DNA from 3 places in the Paenibacillus sp. IHB B 3415 genome. Region 1 is predicted to be linked to each of the others. Evidence: riboswitches for the same ligand, from Rfam matches in the RefSeq annotation. Region 1 holds a riboswitch; each other region holds the start of a gene.

Region 1 (7,445 bases):
CATGGCCCGGCGCAGTGTAGCTTTGAACAGGCTGGAGGAGCAGGTGCTGATCCATGAAGGTGATTTGCGGGAGCTGCATAATACCGCAGGGTATGGTGTATATGATGCAATAACGGTTAATCCCCCCTATATGCCGCTTAACGGGAGCGACCTGAAGCTGAATTCACATCAGGCCATGGCCCGTCATGAAATTGGCTGTACGCTGGAGGAGGTCATTCAGGCTTGTGTCCGGCTGGTCCGCACTGGAGGCAAAGTCAGTATGGTACATAAGCCGCAGCGTCTGGTGGATATCATCAGTCTAATGCGTAAGCACCGGCTGGAACCGAAGCTGATCCGCTTTGTACATCCCCGTGCGCATCTGGAGGCGAATATGGTACTGATTGAAGCGGCGCGCGACGGGAAGCCGGAGGTGCGTTTACAACCGCCTTTAATCGTATATAATGAGGACAATCAATACTGTCCTGAAATAATGGATATTTATTATGGGAACAAAGAGGATAACAGCCAATGACGATAACCTGCCAAAGCAGCTTTCAAAATAACAATGACGGAGCAAAGCCCGAAGGATGCGGCTGTTTGTATCTGGTAGCTACTCCTATCGGCAATCTGGAAGATATGACTTACCGCGCGGTGCGCACGCTGAAGGAATGCGATATTATTGCCGCAGAGGATACGAGACAGACGCGTAAATTACTGAGCCATTTTGAAATTACACCCTCCATGTTGTTCAGCTACCATGAGCATAATAAGGCGGCAAGCGGACCTGAATTGATACGCTATATAATAGAAGGTAAAAATTTAGCCCTTGTCAGCGATGCCGGCCTGCCGGCGATTTCAGACCCTGGAGCGGACCTGGTAGCACTGGCTGTAAGTCATCAAATTCCGGTAATTCCGATTCCCGGAGCTAACGCGGCGCTGTCAGCTTTGATTGCTTCGGGATTGCCTACCGCCAGCTTCACATTTATCGGTTTTCTGCCCAGAGAGCGTAAGGATATCCGGGCCGTTCTGGCACCTCTCCGCTCTGCACAGGGCACACTGCTCTTCTATGAGTCACCGCATCGTGTCGCTAAGACGCTGGTCCATTTGCAGGAAGCCTTCGGCAACCGCCGGGTTACACTGGCCCGTGAGCTGACCAAACGGTATGAGGAGTTTCTGCGCGGTACGATTGAAGAATGCTGTGCCTGGCTGGTGGAGCATCCTCCGCTTGGTGAGTACGTAATTGTGCTTGAGGGAGAGAGCAAAGAAGAGGCAGAGCTCGCCGAGTCTTCCTGGTGGCGGGAGCTGAGTATCGAAGCTCATGTAGCCCACTATGAAACCTCGGGCTTGCCGCGTAAGGACGCGATGAAAAAAGCGGCCTCTGACCGTGGCTTGGCCAAGCGTGATATTTATAATGCGCTGCTGGAGCGGGAATAAGGGGATAGAGTAACTGATCACGTTTATTGCAGTTAAGCTTCTGTTAGATAAACTCCGAAATAGCTCAGATGATTAGAATGCTTGATGAAATAATTGTATTCTGTACACTTATTTGGATATAATTATTCCTTATATTAGATATAGATGTAGTTTGTACATTTATATTTATGTAAAATGGATAATTTAGAGGATATGTATGGATATAATTGCATGAAATACAACTAAAATAATCAGACCTACGCTTTGGTATTATATAACTGTATAGAATGCAGTTATCCAGTTTTTCCAAGACCAATTATCCAATATTACACCTATGCTATCGCCCGAACGAAAGTCATTTGGCCGCGCTGACATAGCGATTCCCGCAGGGAGAGCGTGCTGTAGCACGAAGGTAACATGAAGGCAAATAACCAGTACGCACCAAAGTTGCTAATCGGCTCCGCCTTAAAGCGATTCCCGCAGGGAGAGCGGTTCCACACTCTAACGTCACTCAAGAGCGTAACCGCACGGCCGCCGCAAGAGCGAAGCGTGTGGCGGAACACTGCGCATGGCAAGGCCCTGAGGACGCACCTTCAGGGAGTCCGAAAAGGGCCGGTCCACCGCCTAACTTGGCTTCTTTCCGGCGCCATCTGCACAGTTAGCCAAGCTTCCGGGTGTCCAGAGGGCCGGGGCCCTTGGGGCCCTCCCTATAGGGAGGGTTTGGGAGGGGAAGAAGAATTTAATGTTCATGATTTAATGGTTATAATTTTATGGTTATAATTTTATGGTTATGAAATTAATGGCTAATGTTTAAATAGGATAAAGGGGTATCCGGGGAAAGTCCCCGAAAAAAGTGCAAAAAAATACCTCCCGCGCTAACGGGAGGCCAAGGAGATATAAAAAGGTTAGAATTAACAATTTGATTAGTTCCTATTATAACCTATTTGTTTTAGTTTGTCACAGGGGTAGGGATAGCAGAAATACATTCATGACAAACAATTTTACCTTTGAAATAGGTTACATTCTCAGCATTCCCGCAGAAAATGCAGGCAGGCTCATATTTCTTAAGCATGATCCGCTCACCGTCCACGTAAATTTCGAGCGCATCTTTTTCTCCAATACCCAGTGTGCGGCGCAATTCAATTGGAATAACGACCCGTCCAAGCTCATCTACCTTACGTACAATTCCTGTTGATTTCATCATTACAATCGTTGCTCCTCTCAATTATCAAAAGCGTCAATATTCGACATTGTTCACTGTTTTATGATATTTATCATACCAACCATTCCCAAAACAGTCAACCTTTTTTGAGGCGAATTTTAAGGAAACTTTGAAGGAAACATTCATACCGCCATTGGTTAGGCATATATCCCAAAAAGAACCTCGAAAATATTTGTCGATTTGTAAATTGCTAATTTGTCATAATTCGACAAAGTACGACAATATTTATTATTATAACTGTAATTCCACCCTATTTCTATGGATATTATTCAAAGGAGTTGATCTCATGAAGCAACCGCTGACAGAAGAGAAGGTATTTAAGGATCCGGTTCATAACTACATTCACGTCCAGGACACCATTATCTGGCGTCTGATTAACACCAAGGAGTTCCAGCGTCTGCGGCGCATCCGCCAGCTTGGCACCTCTTATCTGACTTTCCATGGCGCAGAACACAGCCGGTTTTCCCATTCGCTTGGTGTTTATGAAATTACCCGGCGGATTATATCGCAGTTTGAACGGAGCGGATATAAGGATTGGATGCCTGAGGAGAGTCTGCTTACCCTGTGTGCGGCGCTGCTGCATGATCTGGGACATGGCCCGTTTTCCCATTCTATAGAAGAAGCTTTTGAAATGGATCATGAGGACTGGACCTGCCGGATCATTCTGGAGGATACGGAAATCACCGCTATTCTGCGTGATGTAGCTGAGGATTTCCCTAATAAAGTAGCCTCTGTGATCTCCAAAACGTATGAGCATGAAATTGTTGTCAATTTGGTGTCGGGGCCGCTGGATGCGGACCGGATGGATTATCTTTTGCGTGATGCCTACTATACAGGAGTGAATTACGGAACCATTGACATTGACCGGATTCTGCGGATGCTGCGCCCCTATGACGGCCGGGTAGTTGTTAAAGAATCCGGCATGCATGCGATTGAGGATTACCTGATGTCACGTTATCAGATGTACTGGCAGGTCTATTTCCATCCGGTAACACGCAGCTCGGAAATTATTCTGCGCCAGATTCTCCGCAGAGCCAAGGAGCTGGTGCAGGGGGATTATGGTTTCCGGTTCATGATTGAGCCGCTCAGTGATTTGTTCCGCGGGGATGTAACGGTGGAGCAGTACCTGCTGCTGGACGAGGCTTTGATGCAGACAGCCTTCATGCAGTGGACGCTGGAGAAAGATGAAATTTTAAGCGACTTGTGCAGCCGATTTATTCATCGTAAACTGTATAAATATGTGGAGATGGAGCATCTGGATACAGAGACAATTGACGAAATCCGCCGCAGCTTTGCCGGTGCCGGACTGCGTGCTGATTATGATCTGGAAATCGATTTTCCGACAGATCTTCCTTATGATGTATTCCGTCCGGGGGATGCTTTTGACAGCAAACAGATTCTGCTTCTGGACCGCCATGATAAGCTGCGGGAGATCTCAGAGGTATCGGATATTGTACGCTCAATCAGCGGGATTCACCGAGGCAGATATCATCTCTATTTCCCGCAGGACAGGCTGCAGAAAGCCCTTCCACAGCTGCCGCCCTCCATCGCAGATATTTTTGCAAAATAACCTAAAATACTTGTAATTCATCATAGAAATCAAGGCGGAAAGGATGAAATATAATGCAGTTATTCGACACACATACCCATTTGGATGCTCCGCAATTCGACGAGGACCGCGAGGAGGTAATCGCCCGGGCGCTGGAGTCCGGAGTCAGTAAAATGATCAATATCGGCTTCAACCGGGAGACGATTCCGACAACGATGGAGCTTGCAGAGAAATATGATTATATTTATGCAGCGGTGGGCTGGCATCCCCAGGATGCATTCAGTATGAAGGAGGGCGACCTCGAATGGATCGCCTCGCTTTGCAGCCATCCCAAGGTAGTGGCCATCGGCGAGATCGGACTTGACTATTATTGGGACACTTCTCCTAAGGATGTACAGCATGAGGTATTCCGCAAGCAAATCGGCCTGGCACGTGAACTGAAGATGCCCATCTGTATCCATAACCGCGATGCCCACGAGGATGTAATCCGGATTCTGCGGGAGGAAAAAGCGGGTGAGGTTGGAGGGGTGATGCATTCGTTCTCCGGCAGCTGGGAAAGCGCTAAAATGTGTCTGGATCTCGGCTTCCATTTGTCCTTCGGGGGACCGATTACGTTTAAGAATGCCAGGGTGCCCAAAGAGGTGCTCGCCCAGACTCCGCTGGACCGGCTGCTGATCGAAACGGACTCCCCATATTTGACTCCGCACCCCTTCCGCGGCAAGCGAAATGAGACCGCACACGTAAGACTGGTAGCGGAGGCAGCGGCGGCAATAAAAGGGATTGATTTACAGGAATTGGCTGAAATTACGTATGCGAACGCACTGGAACGATTTGGAATTGTCTGAAAACGGGAGAAAAAGCGGTGAAAAATGAAGTATAGCCGATATATTAAACTTTTATAGTCTAAAAACGGCTGAATATTACAATATTTTAATCATTTTTTTACGTAAACGTGGTTGAATCGTCCTTTACAACATGCATCAAAACAGGATATCATCTTTTCAGTGCAGTGAGCTGTTGTTACTGTGACAGTCACTATTTCATGGATCGTCTCGCTGAGTCTCCGTATGGAGAACGGGGGAACCAATAAATGCCCTGCCGCATGCCCGTACATAGAGTACAACACAGAATTGCCGCAGACTTTATTTGATTTCTTCACGTGGTCTTTGGGGTGAATTTGAGGGCAACCGCCGTGAGCGGGTGACCTGAGATAGGGCGTCTCTCTTATGCCCGAACCCGACAGCTAACCCCGTAAGCGCAAGTAAGAGAGGAAACCTCGTGCATAAACATTCCCGCGTATTCGACACCGGAGAAGCCACGAAAGAGTCCTCTGTGAACTCTTTTTTGGGCTTTTTTTGTTTTGAATAATGCGGATGTTCCCGGCATACTGTTATATAACAGATATCCGGAGTAGCTATGCCGAGCAGGCGATCCATGAGCAGGAAACGCTGGAGCAATGCGGGCGTATCCTGTTGCAATCTCAAACCTAGTTTCGTCAGAAATGATGCAGTCACCTTGATATAACTTGGACGACGGGGCTATGTAAGGAGGATGGAGAGAGTGGGCGTATTCCAACCAGAGGTATCCCATGATTCGCAATCATCCAGCAGGTCTTTCGCATTACGGTTGAAGCAAGTGAATCCTCGCGTACTTTCACTTGCAGGTGTGATATCGATTGTTATCGCACTGTTAATTCTGCTGTACGTACACGGTCAGAGCAATAAAGAAATTATTTTAGTTATAGACGGACAGGTGCAGACACTGGAGACGCGGGAAGCGCTGCTCAGTGATGTGCTGGCAAAGGAACAAATTTCGCTGCAGCCGTATGATGAGCTATCTATTGGCCTTAGTGATGAAATACAAGACGGCGACCGTGTCGTAATCACCCGTGCGCAGAAGCTTATGCTTACTGCAGACGGTGCAACCAAGACCATATACACCACCGAGGATTCGCTCGGAGATGCCATTACCAAGCTGGGTTACAGCCTGGAGGGCAATGATAAGATTTTCCCTTCGCTTGATACCGCAGTCACACCCGACATGGAAGTCAAGATTGTCCGTATTACCAAGCAGACCGTACAGCGGACAGTAAACTTGCCTTTTAAGGTCATCAAAACCGCAGACCCCTCTCTGTATAAGGGAGACGTAAGAGTTGCACAGGCAGGCAAGCCGGGCGCGATCATCCAGCATATCGAGAAGATATATCAGGATGGGGAGCTAGTCTCCATGAATATGGTCGGCAAGGAAGTTCAGACGGTAACCAAAGATAAGGTTATTGCTGTCGGTACCAAAGCGGTTCCGAAGCCTGTTGTAGCTGCTGCAACTACATCCAAAGCCACAACAACCTCCAAATCATCCAAAGTCAGCGCGAAGAGCAACAACGTCACGAGCAAGGCAGGCGTAGATTTTGAATACAAAAAAATGATCAAAAACGTATCCATGACGGCTTATTCCTCGGAAGAACCGGGAATTGGAACACGTACCGCCTCCGGCACACGCGTAACGGAAGGCCGCACTATTGCAGTGGATCCGAATGTAATACCAATTGGCTGGTGGGTGTACATTGAGGGATTAGGGTTTCGCCGAGCAGAGGATACCGGCGGTGCCATTAAAGGCAACAAGGTGGATGTTTACTACGATTCACTGAGCCATGCCCGTAATTTCGGCCGGAAGTCGCGGACCATCTATGTGATTGGACCTGTGAAGCCGGAGCTTAACTAAGCGGCAAGTCTTTTGCAAATTAGCGGTTTATAAGATATAGTGGGGGTAGCACTTACGGAATTTAGAGAGCTGCCGCTCATCACTTATACATTCTTTAGCCAAAAAGAAGGGGAGCGAATCCTCTTCTTTTTGCGTTTTAGAGTAAGGGAGTAAATTATTTATGATTAAAGAATTAATTGTCGTCGAAGGTAAAAGCGATACCGTGGCCGTCAAGCGGGCCGTAGAAGCGGATACGATTGAAACAGGCGGTTCCGCAGTGGACCGCAAGGTCATTGCGAAGATTACATTAGCCATGGAACGCAGAGGGGTTATCATCCTCACGGATCCCGATCATGCCGGAGAGCGGATTCGTAAAATTGTCTCCTCCAAGGTGCCCGGATGCAAGCATGCATTCATTCCGGAGAAGGACGCAACCCGCAAAGGGGATATAGGTGTGGAGAATGCTTCGCCTGAGGCCATCCGCCATGCGCTGGAGCATGTTCACACTTCTTTTGAAGGGGCACCGGCTGTAATTGGGCTGGATGATCTTATGGCCGCAGGCATGATGGTACACGCACAGGC
Region 2 (7,445 bases), on a different contig from region 1:
CCATGAAATCCGTACACCGCTGAACGGAATTATCGGCATCAATCAGCTGCTGGCCGAAGAGATCAGCAAGCCCGAGCATCTGGAGCTGCTGAAGCTGCAGAGTACCAGCAGCCAGGCATTGCTCCATGTAATGAGTGATGTTCTCGATATCTCCCGCCTGGAAGCAGATGGTCTCGTGTTGAACCAGGAGCCGTTTCAACTGACTGTGCTGCTGCAGGAGTGTATGGATCTGTTCGAAGTGATCACCAGAGACAAGCAATTGTCATTTGTGCTGTCGGTAGAAGAGGGGCTTCCCGGCAAGTTCGTGGGAGACATTGCGCGGATCCGTCAGATCCTGGTTAATTTAATCGGCAATGCTGTGAAATTCACTCCTTCGGGAGCGGTTACAGTTACTGTTGAATCCTGCGGTCTGAAGGGAGCGTCTCAGACGCTGCAATTCAAAGTGCATGATACAGGCATTGGCATTCCGCCGGATAAGCTGCAGCTACTGTTCCAATCCTTTTCCCAGGTGGATGCTTCCCACACGCGTAAATACCCCGGTACCGGTCTGGGATTGGCCATTTGCAAGAAGCTGGTGGAGCTTATGCAGGGAGAAATATGGGCGGAACCGGCGCCGGGCGGCGGGACCCAGTTCTTTTTCAGAATTGTACTACAGTCACAGGATTCATCGCCGGAGCTGATTTACAACCAAGAAAATGAAGACAGCGGAGTGCCTGCGGCAACCAAAGCTGTATAATGTAGGGTTTGCCAAGGAGAGAACTTTAATTATATAATTTTAAAGTAACTTATCTTTTATCACGACAGTCCTATGGACAGAAAGGAACTCTCTTTGAGCAAACCGAAAAAGAACAATGTCGCGCTTCCCCAGATGAGCAAGCAGGAGAAACGCCGGGCAGAGCAGGAGCAGCAGAAGCAGAAAACGAGAATTCTGATCGTGAGTACAGTGGCTTTAGTCGTTATTATTTTTGTAGGATTATTCATGCTGGCCTCGAAGGACGGCTCAACCACAGGATCTGCTGCGGCTCCCGTTGACTTCAATTACAGTGAAATGGCACGGCTGGGCAAAGAAGATGCTCCAGTCAAAATCGTTGAATTCGGCGATTACAAATGTCCGGCTTGCGCCCAGTTCACCGGGGTCATTAAACCGCAAATCGTTCAGGAGTATGTCAATCAGGATAAAGCAGCCTTTTACTTCGTCAACCTGGCCTTTATTGGTACGGATTCGAGAACAGCCTCACTTGCGGCACTCTCCGTATACCATCAGAATCAGGAGGCTTTCTGGAAATTCTTCGATGCTATCTATGCTAACCAGGGTGAAGAAAAGGTGGAGTGGGCAACACCGGACTTCCTGGTAAGTCTGGCACAGCAATTAGAACTGCCCATTGACTTCGACCTGCTGCGTAAGGATATTGAAGACAAGACCTACGAAAGCGAACTGGAGAGAGATATCCAGCTTGGCACAGACACCGGCATAACCAACACGCCATCACTGTTTGTCAATGGAGTCAAGGTGAATGAACCTTTTAATATGGAGGAAATCGATGCTCAAATCCAGGTAGCTGCGGAAGCTGTGGCTGCACAATGAATAAATTCTCTGCATTCTGCCGCCGGAATTGTCTCTACTTGGCCTGGTTCGTCTCGGTTGTTGCTGTAGCAGGCAGTCTGTATCTCAGTGAAGTGCTGAAATATGAGCCCTGCAAGCTATGCTGGTTTCAGCGGATATTTATGTACCCGCAGCTGATTTTGCTCGGAATCGCCACTTACCGGGGGGATAAGCGCATTATCCCTTATGTCCTTCCCTTAAGTTTGATAGGCGGAAGCATTTCGATCTATCATTATGCGGAGCAGAAAATTCCGGCACTCAGCAAGGTGCTTCCATGTACAATCGGTGTGCCGTGCAACACGGATTATCTGAATTATTTCGGATTCATTACCATCCCGCTGCTGGCACTCATTGCGTTCGCATTAATAACAATTCTGCTATGGACAGGGCGTAAAGAGGATGCAGGTGAGTAAGAAGCCGTCAGGCAGAGTGAAGAGTATATATTCCCTTAAATTGAGTGTAAATTATTAAGCAGAAATGCTGTAAAATCACGCGATAAAGGGATAATGAAAGAGAATGAAAGATCAAGACATACCGGATCGTGGATTTGGTTGTTTTGGTTGTTTTTCATTCTTTTTTCATTTGTTTCAACGCTTTACGGAAGAGGCATTGTAGATTAATATTAGTCCTTGTGAGAAGTTGAATATGCGCTGAATTTTCCGGAAGGAAAAACGGGGGAACCAAACTTGGCCGAGTGCCAACGGGGTGAATCGGAAGCGGGTCAGCAGACTCGAAAACCGTAGGGCTACCACAGCCCGAATCCGCCAGCTAACCTCGTAAGCAATAGTGGGATAATGACCATGCACTCAAGGCATGCGGATCATTTCCGTATGCTTATTTTTGTGCCTGCATTTATGAAATCCACTTATGAAAACAGCGCGCGGTACTGCCGTTTCAACTTAACAAAGAGAGGAACTGTTACTACAATGGTAAGCAAGGTAAAACGACTATTGATCGGGCGTCCGATGAAGTCGAACGAACTCGATCATGAAAAGTTATCCAAGGTGAAAGCACTGGCTGTCCTGTCTTCTGATGCGCTCTCGTCTGTAGCCTACGGAACAGAACAAATCTTAATCGTACTTGTGGCCGCAGGTTTCACAGCTATCTGGTACTCATTGCCAATTGCATTAGCCGTATTGGGCCTGCTGGCCATCTTAATCCTGTCTTATCGGCAGACCATTTTTGCTTATCCGCAGGGCGGGGGCGCCTATATCGTCGCCAAAACCAATCTCGGGGTTCATACCGGCCTGCTTGCCGGCGGCTCTTTGCTGGTCGATTATATTCTAACGGTAGCGGTAAGCGCCTCGGCGGGAACGGACGCGATCACATCAGCGTTCCCGGGTCTTCATAATCATAGTGTACTTATAGCGGTTACTGTCATTCTGCTCTTAACGATTGTAAATCTGCGGGGTGTTACTGAATCAGCTTCATTCATAGCCATTCCGGTATATCTGTTCGTCGTCTCCATCTTTGTGCTGATTATCGCGGGAGTCTTCAAGTATGCAACCGGCGGTGCTCATGCCCAGGTTCCTGAGATCGGCTCGGCGGTATCGAACGTCAGTATGTTCCTTCTGCTCAAGGCCTTCAGCTCCGGCTGTTCGGCACTGACCGGGGTAGAAGCGGTCTCCAATGCGATCCCTAACTTCAAAGCACCGGCTGAGAAAAATGCGGCTAAAACGCTGATGCTGATGGGTCTGATTCTCGGGGCTATGTTCACGGGGATTACGCTTTTGGCATATTGGTACGGTATCATGCCGGACGAGAAAGCAACGGTTGTGTCACAGATTACCGAGTCTACCTTTGGCCGCGGCGGTTTGTACTTCTTCATCCAAGGAATCACCGCAGTAATCTTGTTCCTGGCGGCGAATACAGCGTATTCGGCCTTCCCGCTGCTGGCGTTCATGTTCGCCAAAGACAAATATTTACCCCATGCCTTCATGGTGCGCGGAGACCGGCTGGGATTCTCCAACGGCATTATTTTCCTCGGCATAATGTCGGCTGTGCTGGTAGCCGCTTTTCACGGAAATACCGAAGGGTTGATTCCATTATACGCCGTTGGGGTATTCATTCCGTTTACCCTTTCACAGCTTGGCATGATGGTCCAGTGGTACAGAACCAAGCCTAAGGGCTGGCAGAGCAAATTCGCTGTGAATACAGTAGGCATGCTCACAACCTTAACCATTACGCTCATCTTCATTATTACTAAATTCTCGAGTGTATGGATGGCCTTCATCTTCCTGCCGCTTGTAATCATCGTGTTCCACCGGATTCACCGTCATTATATGAATATTGCCGATCAGCTGCGCATTTGTCCGGCTACGGATAAACCTTGCATTAAAGGAAGCACGGTGGTTGTACCTGTTGCCGGTGTCACCCGCGCGGTACTGCATTCGATCAGCTATGCGAAGTCATTGACTGAGAATGTGGTGGCTGTATATGTTGGATTCGATGAAGAAGAGATTCACAAAATGGAACAGAAGTGGGAAGAGTGGAACCCTGGGGTGCGCCTGATTGTACTCCGCTCGCGTTACCGTAGCATCATCCGCCCGCTGGTGAAATTCATCGATACGGTGGAGTGGAAAACCGCTTCAACAGATCATATTACTGTACTCATTCCGCAATTTGTTACGAAGCATTGGTGGCAGGCGATTCTGCATAATCAGACCAGCTTGTTCATCCGCTCTTATCTGATGAATCAGAAGGATATCGTTATAGCAACTGTGCCGTATCATTTGCACAAATAGACATACCCTTTATATGTAAAACGGTTGTTTCCGCAGCTTGCGGGAATAGCCGTTTTTTGTTATGCGTAGTGTGAGTTTACATGGATTCAGATAATTTAGTTGACAGAGAGAATGAGAATCAATATCATCAGTTTATGTGAGGCGAAGGCCACAATCACCTTTGACCAATAATGAATGTATATACAGGAGGGGTATTTAATGTTTTCGTTCAACCTGCAAAGATCAACGAGCATGAAGCTGGCTATGGCCGGACTTATGACCACAACGTTGTTACTATCCGCGTGCGGAAATAACAATGCAGCCAATAACGGAGCTGCCGCAACTACGGCACCTGCAGAAGCTACAACTGCACCGGCAGAAACAACAGCTCCAGCGGTAGAGCAAACAGTAACGGATGCCATGGGACATAAAGTTACTATCCCAGCGAACCCGCAGCGTGTGCTTGCTTCTTATCTGGAAGATTACCTGGTCGCACTCGGTGTGACTCCGGTTGCCCAATGGTCCGTGACAAACGGCACTCAGGATTACCTCGCAGCTGAGCTTAAAGATATTCCAACCATAAGCTATGACCTTCCACTCGAAGCCGTAACTAGTTTCGCACCGGACTTCACCATTGTACAATCGGAAGGCACTGTCCAGAACGGTCTGTATGACCAGTTGAACAAAATCGCACCTACGTATGTACTCGGCGATGAGATCAGCAAAGACTGGCGCAAATCGCTGCTCAAGATCGGTGAGCTGCTGAACAAAACGCCTGAAGCTGAAGCAGCCATTGATGCCTATGATCAAAAAGCGGCGGATGCCAAAACAAAAATCTCCGCTGCGATCGGCGATGAGTCCGTTGCCATTCTCTGGCTGGTATCCAAAAACTTCTATATAGTAGATGAAACCCGCAGCAGCGGGGCAGTCCTGTATGGTGATCTTGGCCTGAAGCTTCCGAATCTGGTTACCGAAATTCCTGCTGAGTCCAGAGCAACGTGGAATCCCATTTCACTTGAGAAATTGTCTGAGCTGACTGCAGATCATATCATCCTTGTGAACAGTGATGGAGCGGATGCTGCTGAAGTTACGGATGGCGCGATCTGGAAGGGGATTCCGGCTGTTAAGGCGGGGAATGTTCATGAGTTTGGCAGATCAACCAGCTGGCTGTACAGCGGTCCTATAGCTAACTCCAAAACAATTGATGATGCTCTGAGCAGTCTTGTAAAATAAGCAGCGTTCAAAATGCCGGTAATCAGCCTTTGCCGGTAGAGAGTGTGCAGGTCCTTGTATCCCCGGATACGATGATCTGCACCTTTTTTAAAATGGAGCGATAGATGAGGGCGTCCAACATAGATTACGCGTTATCTGCTTGTACAATATTCATATATTTGCGATAATGAGAATGATAATCAATTAGAAGCAAGTAATAATCCTGTTAAGGAGACGGCTTATGGTTTCATCCACACGTTCTAACTTCAATCCTTCTACGGCTGCAGGGGATAAACCCATCAAGTCGCGGCCGGTGGCTGCAGCTACGATACTGCTGCTCGGAATAGCCGCCATCGTCTTCGGGCTGATGTTGTCTGTATCGGTAGGAGCGGCAGATATCCGGCTGGCTACGGTATGGGAAGCTGTCTTCCGCTTCAATCCGGAGCTGGCGCAGCATCAGGTCATCCGGGAACTGCGAATCCCCCGCGCTTTGGCCGGAGCGCTGGTGGGTGCATGTTTTGCTGTTGCCGGCGCGATCATGCAGGGGATGACCCGGAATCCGCTGGCGGATTCGGGGCTGCTGGGACTCAACGCCGGAGCCGGTGTCGGCCTGGCATTGGCTTTCGCCTTTGCGCCTTCGCTATCTTTCATGTATATCATGATCTACTGCTTCATTGGAGCGGCTGTGGCATCGCTCTTAGTCTTCGGCATCGGATCGCTGTCCCATAGCGGGCTGACACCGCTACGCCTGACCTTAGCGGGTGCGGCGGTCAGTGCCATGCTGCTGGCGGTCAGCCAAGGCATCGCCATTCTGTATCACCTCTCCCAGGATATCGCTTTCTGGATGGCAGGCGGGATTGGCGGAGCGAACTGGACACAGCTCAAGATTATGTCCCCCTGGGTTGCAGGTGCGCTTATCGGGTCGCTGGTGCTCTCACGTTCCATCACGCTGTTAAGCCTGGGAAGGGATGTTGCCGCAGGACTGGGGCAGCGCACACGGCTGGTACAGACCGCAGGGATGATCATTGTGGTCATTCTTGCCGGAGCGGCGGTCTCGACGGTGGGGCCGATTGCTTTTGTCGGATTAATGATTCCGCATATTACCCGTTATCTGGTGGGGGTGGATTACCGCTGGATCATTCCTTGCTCTGCAGTACTCGGGAGCGTGCTGATCCTCTTTGCCGATATCGCTGCGAGAATGATTAATGCGCCTTATGAAACACCGATAGGTGCCCTGATTGCAGTAATCGGCGTACCGTTCTTCATCTATCTGGCCAGCAAGCGCAAGGGGGAGCTGTAATGAACAGGGCAATGTCTGTACCCTCAGCGAAATCGCGCCGCACCAGAGAAGCCGGTATTCTAACCCTGCTTGCTGCACTTATCGTCATTGTTTTTATTGTCAGTATGAATACCGGCTTCATGCGCTTATCACCACTTGATGTTCTACATACTCTGCTCGGCGAAGGAACGAAGCAGCAGAAGCTGATTCTGTTTGATTTCCGGCTGCCGCGTATAGTGATCTCACTGCTCATCGGGGCGGGTTTCGCAGTATCCGGATCTATTCTGCAAGGCTTGTCGCGCAATGCTCTCGCTGAACCCTCTACCTTAGGGATCAACGCCGGAGCGGGATTCGCAGTGCTGATCTTCATTTCATTTGTCCCGGCAACCACGGCGGGGCCCATCTTTGTTCTTCCGCTGCTGGCGCTGGCAGGTGCCGCGCTTACGGCCACGCTGATCTATTTTCTCTCCTACCGGAGAGCCGACGGACTCTCGCCGACACGGCTGATCCTGATCGGTATTGCCGTGGGTGCCGGCATTTACGCTTTTCAGCTGATCCTGTCGTTAAGACTGGACCCGCAGAATTATCAGTTCGTAGCCATCTGGCTGGCCGGCAAAATCTGGGGCGG
Region 3 (7,445 bases), on a different contig from region 1:
CAGGAAGTCTGGTGACGCTGATCCTCTGCGGCGCTGCGGCGCTCTTCTGCCCCGGCCTCCCGGCCCTGCTCCTGCGCCAGGCAGCCCCCCTGCCATCCACTCTATTCAAAATGTGGGGCATAGCCGCGCAGTATCATCTCTGGTCCAGTAAATCATTTCCACAATAATTGGCCGCCAAAACGGCATACTAAAAGAGTCATCGCCCCTCTGGTGAGGTGCATGACTCTTTTTTGTTTACAGCTGCGATAAGTGCATTTGCAAAACTTTAAATCCTTTGGTACAATGATGCCTGTACTACTAGTAACAAATTTGTAATCTTTCAAATGGAATTAAGCAGCTATGTAACCGAGCCTTTAACCTTATGTCGATATGTCACTATTCTGGTGCACAAAACGCCGAATTCCCAGCACCGGGGAGTGGGGGAACCATATTTTGGGTGAATTGATCTCGCTTTAGAGGGGTCATAGGGGAACCTTCTACCGAATCCTTAAGCTAACCTCGCAGGCCTTGGAAGGAGTACATCTTTTGAGAAGTCAGAACTTTAAGAAGAAATGCACCGCAGCAGCGCTGGGTCTTGTGATGGTATTTACACTTGGAGCGGGCAGCGCTTTCGCAGATTCCAAAATGGATACTGTGATCTCAAAAACCATTGGAACGTCATATAAAACCGGGGGCACCAGCACCAGCGGCTTTGATTGTTCCGGATTCACCAAATACGTATTCAAGAGTATCGGCCTTACCTTGCCGCGCACCTCTAAGGCACAGTTCAGCGTTGGAACAGCCGTATCCAAGAGTAATTTGCGTTCCGGTGATTTGGTATTCTTCAATACCCTGGGCAACGGAGTTTCCCATGTCGGTATTTATGTCGGCAATGGAAAATTCGCACAATCCTCCACTTCGCGTGGTGTAACCATCAGTTCGCTGAGTCAGGCATACTGGGCCAACCGCTACGTTGGCGCTAAAAGAGTGATGAGCACAACAGCCTATCAAGCTGTCGCTTACGATTGAACCCTTGAACATTTCCTCGAATATTTGTACCTCTAACATCTAAATGTAACTTATACGAGCCCGGTTTTGATTATTGCCGTAATCATTTCCGGGTTTTTCCTTTTCCTTATTCTACCTTTTACACTCATCTGCAGGCCCTGAAACACCTTTTTATCCCAAATCCAAAGAAAAATTCATCAATAGCTCACCCGCTGCGTAAATATGAGTCTTTCTATGCAGCTATAACTCTAAAAAACGCAAAAAAAATGCATTAATATGTTATAAGTGATTGCCAAGCGCCTTAGTCTTTGCTACAATTATCGCAGTGAGCTTTTAGTAACATTTTTGTAATTATTGAATCGCTTTTAACAAAGGTTTTGTCATGTATTGAATAACAGCTAATCCTAATCAACAGTCGTGCCGAGTTCCCTAAAGATTTAGGGAAACGGGGGAACCAACTTTGGGTGAATTGACCTCCTATTCTAAGAGGGGTCATAGGGGACCTTCAACCGAACCCTTAAGCTAACCTCGTAGGCATTTGGAAGGGGTATTTACTTTTGAAGAAGAAGCTAGCAGCCGCAGTACTAAGCTTTTCCATCATCTTCACCATTGGAGCAGGAAGCGCTTTCGCGGATTCCAAAATGGATAAAGTTATCGACAAAGCCATCGGGACCAAATACGTATCCGGCGGTGTATCCACGAACGGTTTTGATTGCTCCGGATTTACAATGTATGTTTTTGATAAGATCGGCATTAACCTGCCTCACCAATCCGGCTCCCAATATGAGATGGGTACTGCTGTATCCCGCGATGAGATGAGACCGGGCGATCTTGTATTCTTCAATACAAGCGGCAAAGGCATTTCCCATGTCGGTATTTATGTTGGTGACGGTGAGTTCGCACATGCTTCTTCCTCGCGTGGTGTAACCATCAGTTCCCTGAGTGACAGCTACTACGTCAACCGCTACGTTGGCGCCAAACGGATTATGAGTACAGATGCTTACAAGACTGTGGCTGCGGATTCCGAAGACAATGACGATGTGCAATAATTTGTCCTAATATAAGCGCTTTTCCAGGATTTTTGCCGAAATCTTGGAGGAGGGCTTATTTTTTTGTCTATAAAATTACTTACCCCGCTCTATATTTGTAAAACATCAATTTCGCTCTTTCATAAAATATTTATTGGCGTTTGTCAAGTTCCGGTCTTTCTGCAAGGTTTTTGCGTCGAATCCGGCTCGTTTTGTATATAATATTTATAGAATGAAGTAATGTTCCCTTGAAAGGAGGCCTCCGCTTATGATAAGTTCCCCGGTAACTTTTTATGTTGTTCCTATGGAGTCGCAGCATGCTGCTGAGATCTGTGAGTGGAACTATAGGCCCCCGTATAATATTTACGGCTGGATGCCCTGGGAGCAGATGCAGGCGCTCGGTGTTGAATTCGGTGATCCGCAGCTGCGCAGCGAGCAATACGTTTCCGTCGTGAACGGACAGGGAATCCTGTGCGGCTTCGCCCAGCTGTTCCCTATGGAGGGTGTAGTCCGGCTCGGAATCGGCATGCGGCCCGATCTGTGCGGTCATGGCATGGGACATCTCTTCATGAAGGCCATCGTTCAGGCGGCTCTGCAGCGTTATCCGGAACGGGAGATCGATTTGGAGGTACTGACGTGGAATCAGCGGGCCATCCGTGCTTACCAGAAATGCGGATTTACCATAACGGATACTTATGAACGCAGAACTCCAACTGGCGATAAACCATTTTATTGTATGGTCTATGAGAAATAGCATTCCACTTCTGTATGTTTGCAAATTTTCCAGGAGTTTCGTTCATTTTTTTGACACAAATACTATGATAACGCTTCACCATCCAGTATAATGAAGGAAGCAGCTTACATGGAGGGACGGATGCAGATGCAGAAATGGATCATGAGCGGTTTGTTTTTTGCCGCCTGTGCCTTTGCCGTGGTCTTAATGTTTACCCTGCCCGGCAAAGCCGAGGTGGCTGAAGAGAACAAACCTACAATGCCTGAGGTTGTGCTGGACGCAACCAGCGCGGAGGCCCTGGTGAAAGCCAACTGCATCACCTGCCACGGGGATCAGCTTCAGGGCGGTGTAGGGCCGAACCTGCAGCAGGAGGGCGCACAGCATGACGCGGCGCAGATTTACAGCATTGTGACCAAAGGCCGCGGGCAGATGCCTTCCTTCAAAGACAAACTAGCCCCTGAGGAAATTGCGAATGTCGCGTTATGGCTGGCCGAGAAGAAATAATAACATGCCCAAAGGTAAAATGCCCGCTGCAAAGGATACCTTGGTATCCCTGCACGGGCATTTTTATGGATCAGGCGGTACTGTCATTTCCATAAGGATCTTGTCCTCTAACGGTTTTTCTCAAAAGCCTCGTTAATTTCATTGGCCTGGCGTATATCCAGCTTCTCCACATCTACAGGCAGACGCAGGATAACGGTCTTGTAATCAATGGTGATGTGCGGGTGATGGTCGAACGCTTCCGAGATCGCAGCAACCTCATCCACAAAAGCAATCCCCTTCATATATTCATTGAACATATATTTGCGCACCATAATATCCTGTTCCAGTTTCCAGCCTTCCAGCTTGCCGATCTGCTCCCGCAGTTCTTCCTCTGTAAATGGCAATTTGTTTCCTCCCTTGCTTAATTAGCTATATCACAGCAGTCCTGTCTTTCAAATAAAACATCCCTCAGCTTCTTAAAGTCCAAGGGATGTGCCGGGCCAAAGATTTTTTTCGATTTAATGTATTCTTAAATCCCGGCAAATAGTACTTCTCATCCCAATTTTAACATGGGCTGATGCCTGGGGACAAACTCCGCTCCGCAGCTGCCTCCGGGCTACACCAGAACGACCGACGCCAAATCCTCGTCGCCGAGCAGAATATTGATGCGGTGGGTTTCTTTATCGTACATTACAACACCGCTTCCGACCTTAATCACCGGCTCATTGCCCAGTGCGTAGAACAGATCCTCCGCAAGCGCCTCCCAGACCTCCAGCTTCGACTCCTCCGGCAGGTTCTCCCACTCCTCTGGCTCCATTTCGAAAAAAATATACCCGTCGGAAATCCGTCCGACTGCGCCTGTCAGTTCAACCAGAATTTCACTGTAATCTCTGCCATGCTTTACTCCCACATCAATCACTCCGTTTTCTTCGCTGATGAATAATAACTTACCTTATCCATTATAGCCGAAAAAATCACTTCACAAAAAAGGGAATGCTGTCGATAAATAAGAATATACGTGATTTGGTTACGTGCAGAGTGTCCTCCCGCGGTTCAAGGATGATAAACGCGGTATAGTCGGATCACTTCTTAATTCTCATGGACGAGGTGCATAAATGGAAATTTCAACAATACTAGGACTGGTTTTTGGTCTGATCGCAGTAGTCTGGGGGATGGTACTCAAGCATGCTCCACTTGAAAGCTTGAACAACCCCGCAGCCTACGTAATTATCTTTCTTGGTACGGCCGCCTCAATCTTCATGGCCTTTCCCATGTCGGAAGTCAAGAATTTCCCTAAGCTGCTGAAGATCCTATTTGTGAAGAAAAAGATGGTCGGCAAGCCCGAACTGATTACAATGTTTATGGAATGGGCATCCATCACCCGCCGTGAAGGACTGCTTGCACTGGAATCCAATGTCGATGAAATTGAAGATAATTTCCTCAGAAACGGTATGCGGATGATTATCGACGGTAATGACCAGGAATTTGTCCGCGATGTATTAATGGAAGATATTCATGCTACAGAAGATAGACATAAAGCCGGCGCCTTAATCTTCTCCCAAGCCGGGATGTACGCACCTACACTGGGGGTACTCGGGGCTGTTATCGGGCTGATTGCCGCCTTGGGGGATATGAGTAATATGGACGTCCTGGCCCACGCGATTGCCGGAGCCTTCATTGCTACTCTCCTGGGGATATTCACCGGTTATGTAATGTGGCACCCTATGGCCAACAAGTTAAAACGGATTTCCAAACGCGAGATTGAAGTCCGCCTGATGATGGTAGAAGGTCTGTTGTCTATCCAGTCCGGGGTCTCCACCATTGCTATCAATCAGAAGCTTTCCGTCTTCCTTACTCCGTCCGAACGGGCCAAGCTAAGTGAGAAGGAGGGCGCCTCGAATGAGCAAAAAGACTAGGCATGAGGAGCACGAAGAGCATGCTGATGAATCCTGGCTGCTCCCCTATTCCGATCTGATGACCCTGCTGGTTGCTCTATTCCTGGTTATGTATGCCATGAGTGCTACGGACGCCCAGAAGTTTGAGCAAATGGCCCAAGCGTTCAATTCAGCGCTCAGCGGCGGTGGCGGCGTATTGGAATTCCGCTCGGATTCACCTACGAGTACTCAACTTGACCAAGGCAATAAGGATAAAATGAATAGTGTTTTAGATAAAAATACAGGCACCGCCGAGATCTCCAAACTTCGTGCCAAAGAACAGGAGGATCTGGAGAAGCTTAAGGAGCAATTCGATCAGTACATCAAGAATAACGGAATGACTGATTTGCTCAGTACGAAGCTGAATCAGTCCCAGTTAATGATTACGATCAGCGACAACGCCTTATTTGCTTCGGGACAGGCTATGGTCAAGGATGACTCCCGCCAGCTGGCCAAGTCAATCTCGACGATGCTGCAGCAGTTTCCCGATTATGATATATTAGTGCAGGGACATACGGATAATATTCCTATCTCTAATAGCAGCTACTCCTCCAACTGGGATCTTAGCGTGGCCCGTGCCCTTCAATTCATGAAAATCCTGTTGCTTAACCCCAATCTGGACCCGGTCAAGTTCAGTCCAATCGGATACGGGGAATATCATCCCATCGCTGAGAATACGACTGCCGCCGGACGCGCCAAGAACCGTCGTGTAGAAGTTTCCGTTCTCCGCAAATACAAAGATGCAACAACAGAAACAACTGATGTTGCCGCTCCCGGTAAATAATGCGAATATATTATAGCTTATCAAGTAATAAGAGCTGTTCCCGGGCCACTATTCGGCCTTCAGGAACAGCTCTTTGTTTGATTGCTTATTATTTAAAGCTTATTGTAGCTCATAGTTCAGCATCGCTCCAAGCTCCTGCTTCTCCTGCGGTGACAGATCACGCCATTCCCCGGTCTGCAGGGCGCCCAGCCGGATGTTCATTACCCGGATGCGCTGCAGACGCCGCACTTCATAGCCAAACGCGCTGCACATGCGGCGGATCTGCCGGTTCTTGCCCTCGGTAAGAATAATCCGGAATACCCGCTCGCTTATCCGCGTTACCTCACAAGGGAGCGTTCTGCTGCCCAGAATCTTGACCCCGGTGGCCATGCCTGTAAGGAAAGATTGCGTGACTGGCCTGTCCACGGTAACTACGTACTCCTTCTCATGTCTGCCTTCAGCACGCAATATTTTGTTCACAATGTCCCCGTCATTTGTCAGCAGAATTAATCCCTCAGAATCCTTGTCGAGCCGGCCGATAGGGAAAATACGCTCTTCATGTCCAATGAAATCTACAATATTGCCCTGAATATGGCCTTCTGTTGTAGAAGTGATGCCTACCGGCTTATTAAGTGCGATGTAAACGATCCTGCTGCCTGTTTCCAGGCGTTTGCCGTCGATCAGCACCGTATCTCCGGCTTCTGCCTGACTGCCCAGCAGAGCGGGCTCACCGTTGATGGTGACTCTTCCTCCTTCAACCAGCTTGTCGGCTTCACGGCGCGAACAGTACCCTGTCTCACTGATGAACTTATTAATTCTCATATCTGTCATTCACTCCGTTCTATATACATGCCTGACGGAAGGTTATTCTCCCCGGCTTCAGGCAGCTTAATGGTCACCTGCGCACCCCGTCCATACTCACTGCGGATCTCGAGACTGCCCTTATGGGCTTGTATAATACGCTGGCTGACCATTAGTCCAAGCCCGGTCCCTGACTCTTTATTCGTGAAGAACGGCTCGCCCAGCTTAGGAAGCATATCCTCCGGAACCCCTCCGCCTTCATCAGAAACAACAATAACCACAGAATTATTCTGCTGCTGCTCCTCCAGGGTAATCGTCCCTCCGTCAGGCATAGCCTCAATCGCATTTTTGATTACATTAATGAATACCTGCTTCAGCTGGTTCTCCTCACAGTGCACCATAGCCGGCATATCCGAGAAATACGTTACAAACTCTATGCCAAAAAGATGGGCTTGGCTATCCAGCAGAGAGATCACGTCGCCGACAATATGCCGCAGATCCCTCAACTGAAAATGAACGGCCTGCGGCTTGGCCAGGATCAGGAACTCACTTACAATCAGATTGATCCGGTCCAGCTCCGAGAGCATAAGATCAATATGGAGCGGGACTAGAACCTTCTTCTCCTGCTGCAGCTGCAGGAACCCTCTCAAGGTGGTCAGGGGATTGCGGATCTCATGGGCAACTCCTGCTGCCAGCTGGCCGACCGTAGTCAGCTT

What was found. A riboswitch is a leader RNA that binds a small molecule or an ion and turns the genes downstream of it on or off. The one in region 1 is predicted to bind cyclic di-AMP.
Region 2: linked by a shared signal. The riboswitch ahead of QW71_RS13915 (APC family permease) and the one ahead of QW71_RS25440 (3D domain-containing protein) in region 1 are both predicted to bind cyclic di-AMP.
Region 3: linked by a shared signal. The riboswitch ahead of QW71_RS22120 (C40 family peptidase) and the one ahead of QW71_RS25440 (3D domain-containing protein) in region 1 are both predicted to bind cyclic di-AMP.

Annotation. Positions count from the first base shown of each region.
Region 1 is NZ_JUEI01000063.1:7,922-15,366, forward strand. Features, by position in the region: gene QW71_RS25410 (tRNA1(Val) (adenine(37)-N6)-methyltransferase) at 1-511, shown strand, start outside; gene rsmI (16S rRNA (cytidine(1402)-2'-O)-methyltransferase) at 508-1,413, shown strand; gene QW71_RS25425 (AbrB/MazE/SpoVT family DNA-binding domain-containing protein) at 2,342-2,596, opposite strand; gene QW71_RS25430 (HD domain-containing protein) at 2,901-4,184, shown strand; gene QW71_RS25435 (TatD family hydrolase) at 4,238-5,008, shown strand; cyclic di-AMP (ydaO/yuaA leader) riboswitch at 5,207-5,436, shown strand; gene QW71_RS25440 (3D domain-containing protein) at 5,724-6,884, shown strand; gene rnmV (ribonuclease M5) at 7,045-7,445, shown strand, end outside.
Region 2 is NZ_JUEI01000026.1:36,820-44,264, reverse strand. Features, by position in the region: gene QW71_RS13930 (ATP-binding protein) at 1-736, shown strand, start outside; gene QW71_RS13925 (DsbA family protein) at 830-1,585, shown strand; gene QW71_RS13920 (disulfide oxidoreductase) at 1,582-2,016, shown strand; cyclic di-AMP (ydaO/yuaA leader) riboswitch at 2,242-2,401, shown strand; gene QW71_RS13915 (APC family permease) at 2,530-4,347, shown strand; gene QW71_RS13910 (iron-hydroxamate ABC transporter substrate-binding protein) at 4,546-5,559, shown strand; gene QW71_RS13905 (iron ABC transporter permease) at 5,780-6,838, shown strand; gene QW71_RS13900 (FecCD family ABC transporter permease) at 6,850-7,445, shown strand, end outside.
Region 3 is NZ_JUEI01000053.1:11,541-18,985, reverse strand. Features, by position in the region: gene QW71_RS22130 (hypothetical protein) at 1-167, shown strand, start outside; cyclic di-AMP (ydaO/yuaA leader) riboswitch at 384-522, shown strand; gene QW71_RS22125 (C40 family peptidase) at 580-1,008, shown strand; cyclic di-AMP (ydaO/yuaA leader) riboswitch at 1,396-1,539, shown strand; gene QW71_RS22120 (C40 family peptidase) at 1,545-2,036, shown strand; gene QW71_RS22115 (GNAT family N-acetyltransferase) at 2,284-2,769, shown strand; gene QW71_RS22110 (cytochrome c) at 2,896-3,252, shown strand; gene QW71_RS22105 (4a-hydroxytetrahydrobiopterin dehydratase) at 3,360-3,635, opposite strand; gene QW71_RS22100 (hypothetical protein) at 3,848-4,141, opposite strand; gene motA (flagellar motor stator protein MotA) at 4,347-5,147, shown strand; gene motB (flagellar motor protein MotB) at 5,131-5,949, shown strand; gene rluF (23S rRNA pseudouridine(2604) synthase RluF) at 6,049-6,750, opposite strand; gene QW71_RS22080 (ATP-binding protein) at 6,756-7,445, opposite strand, start outside.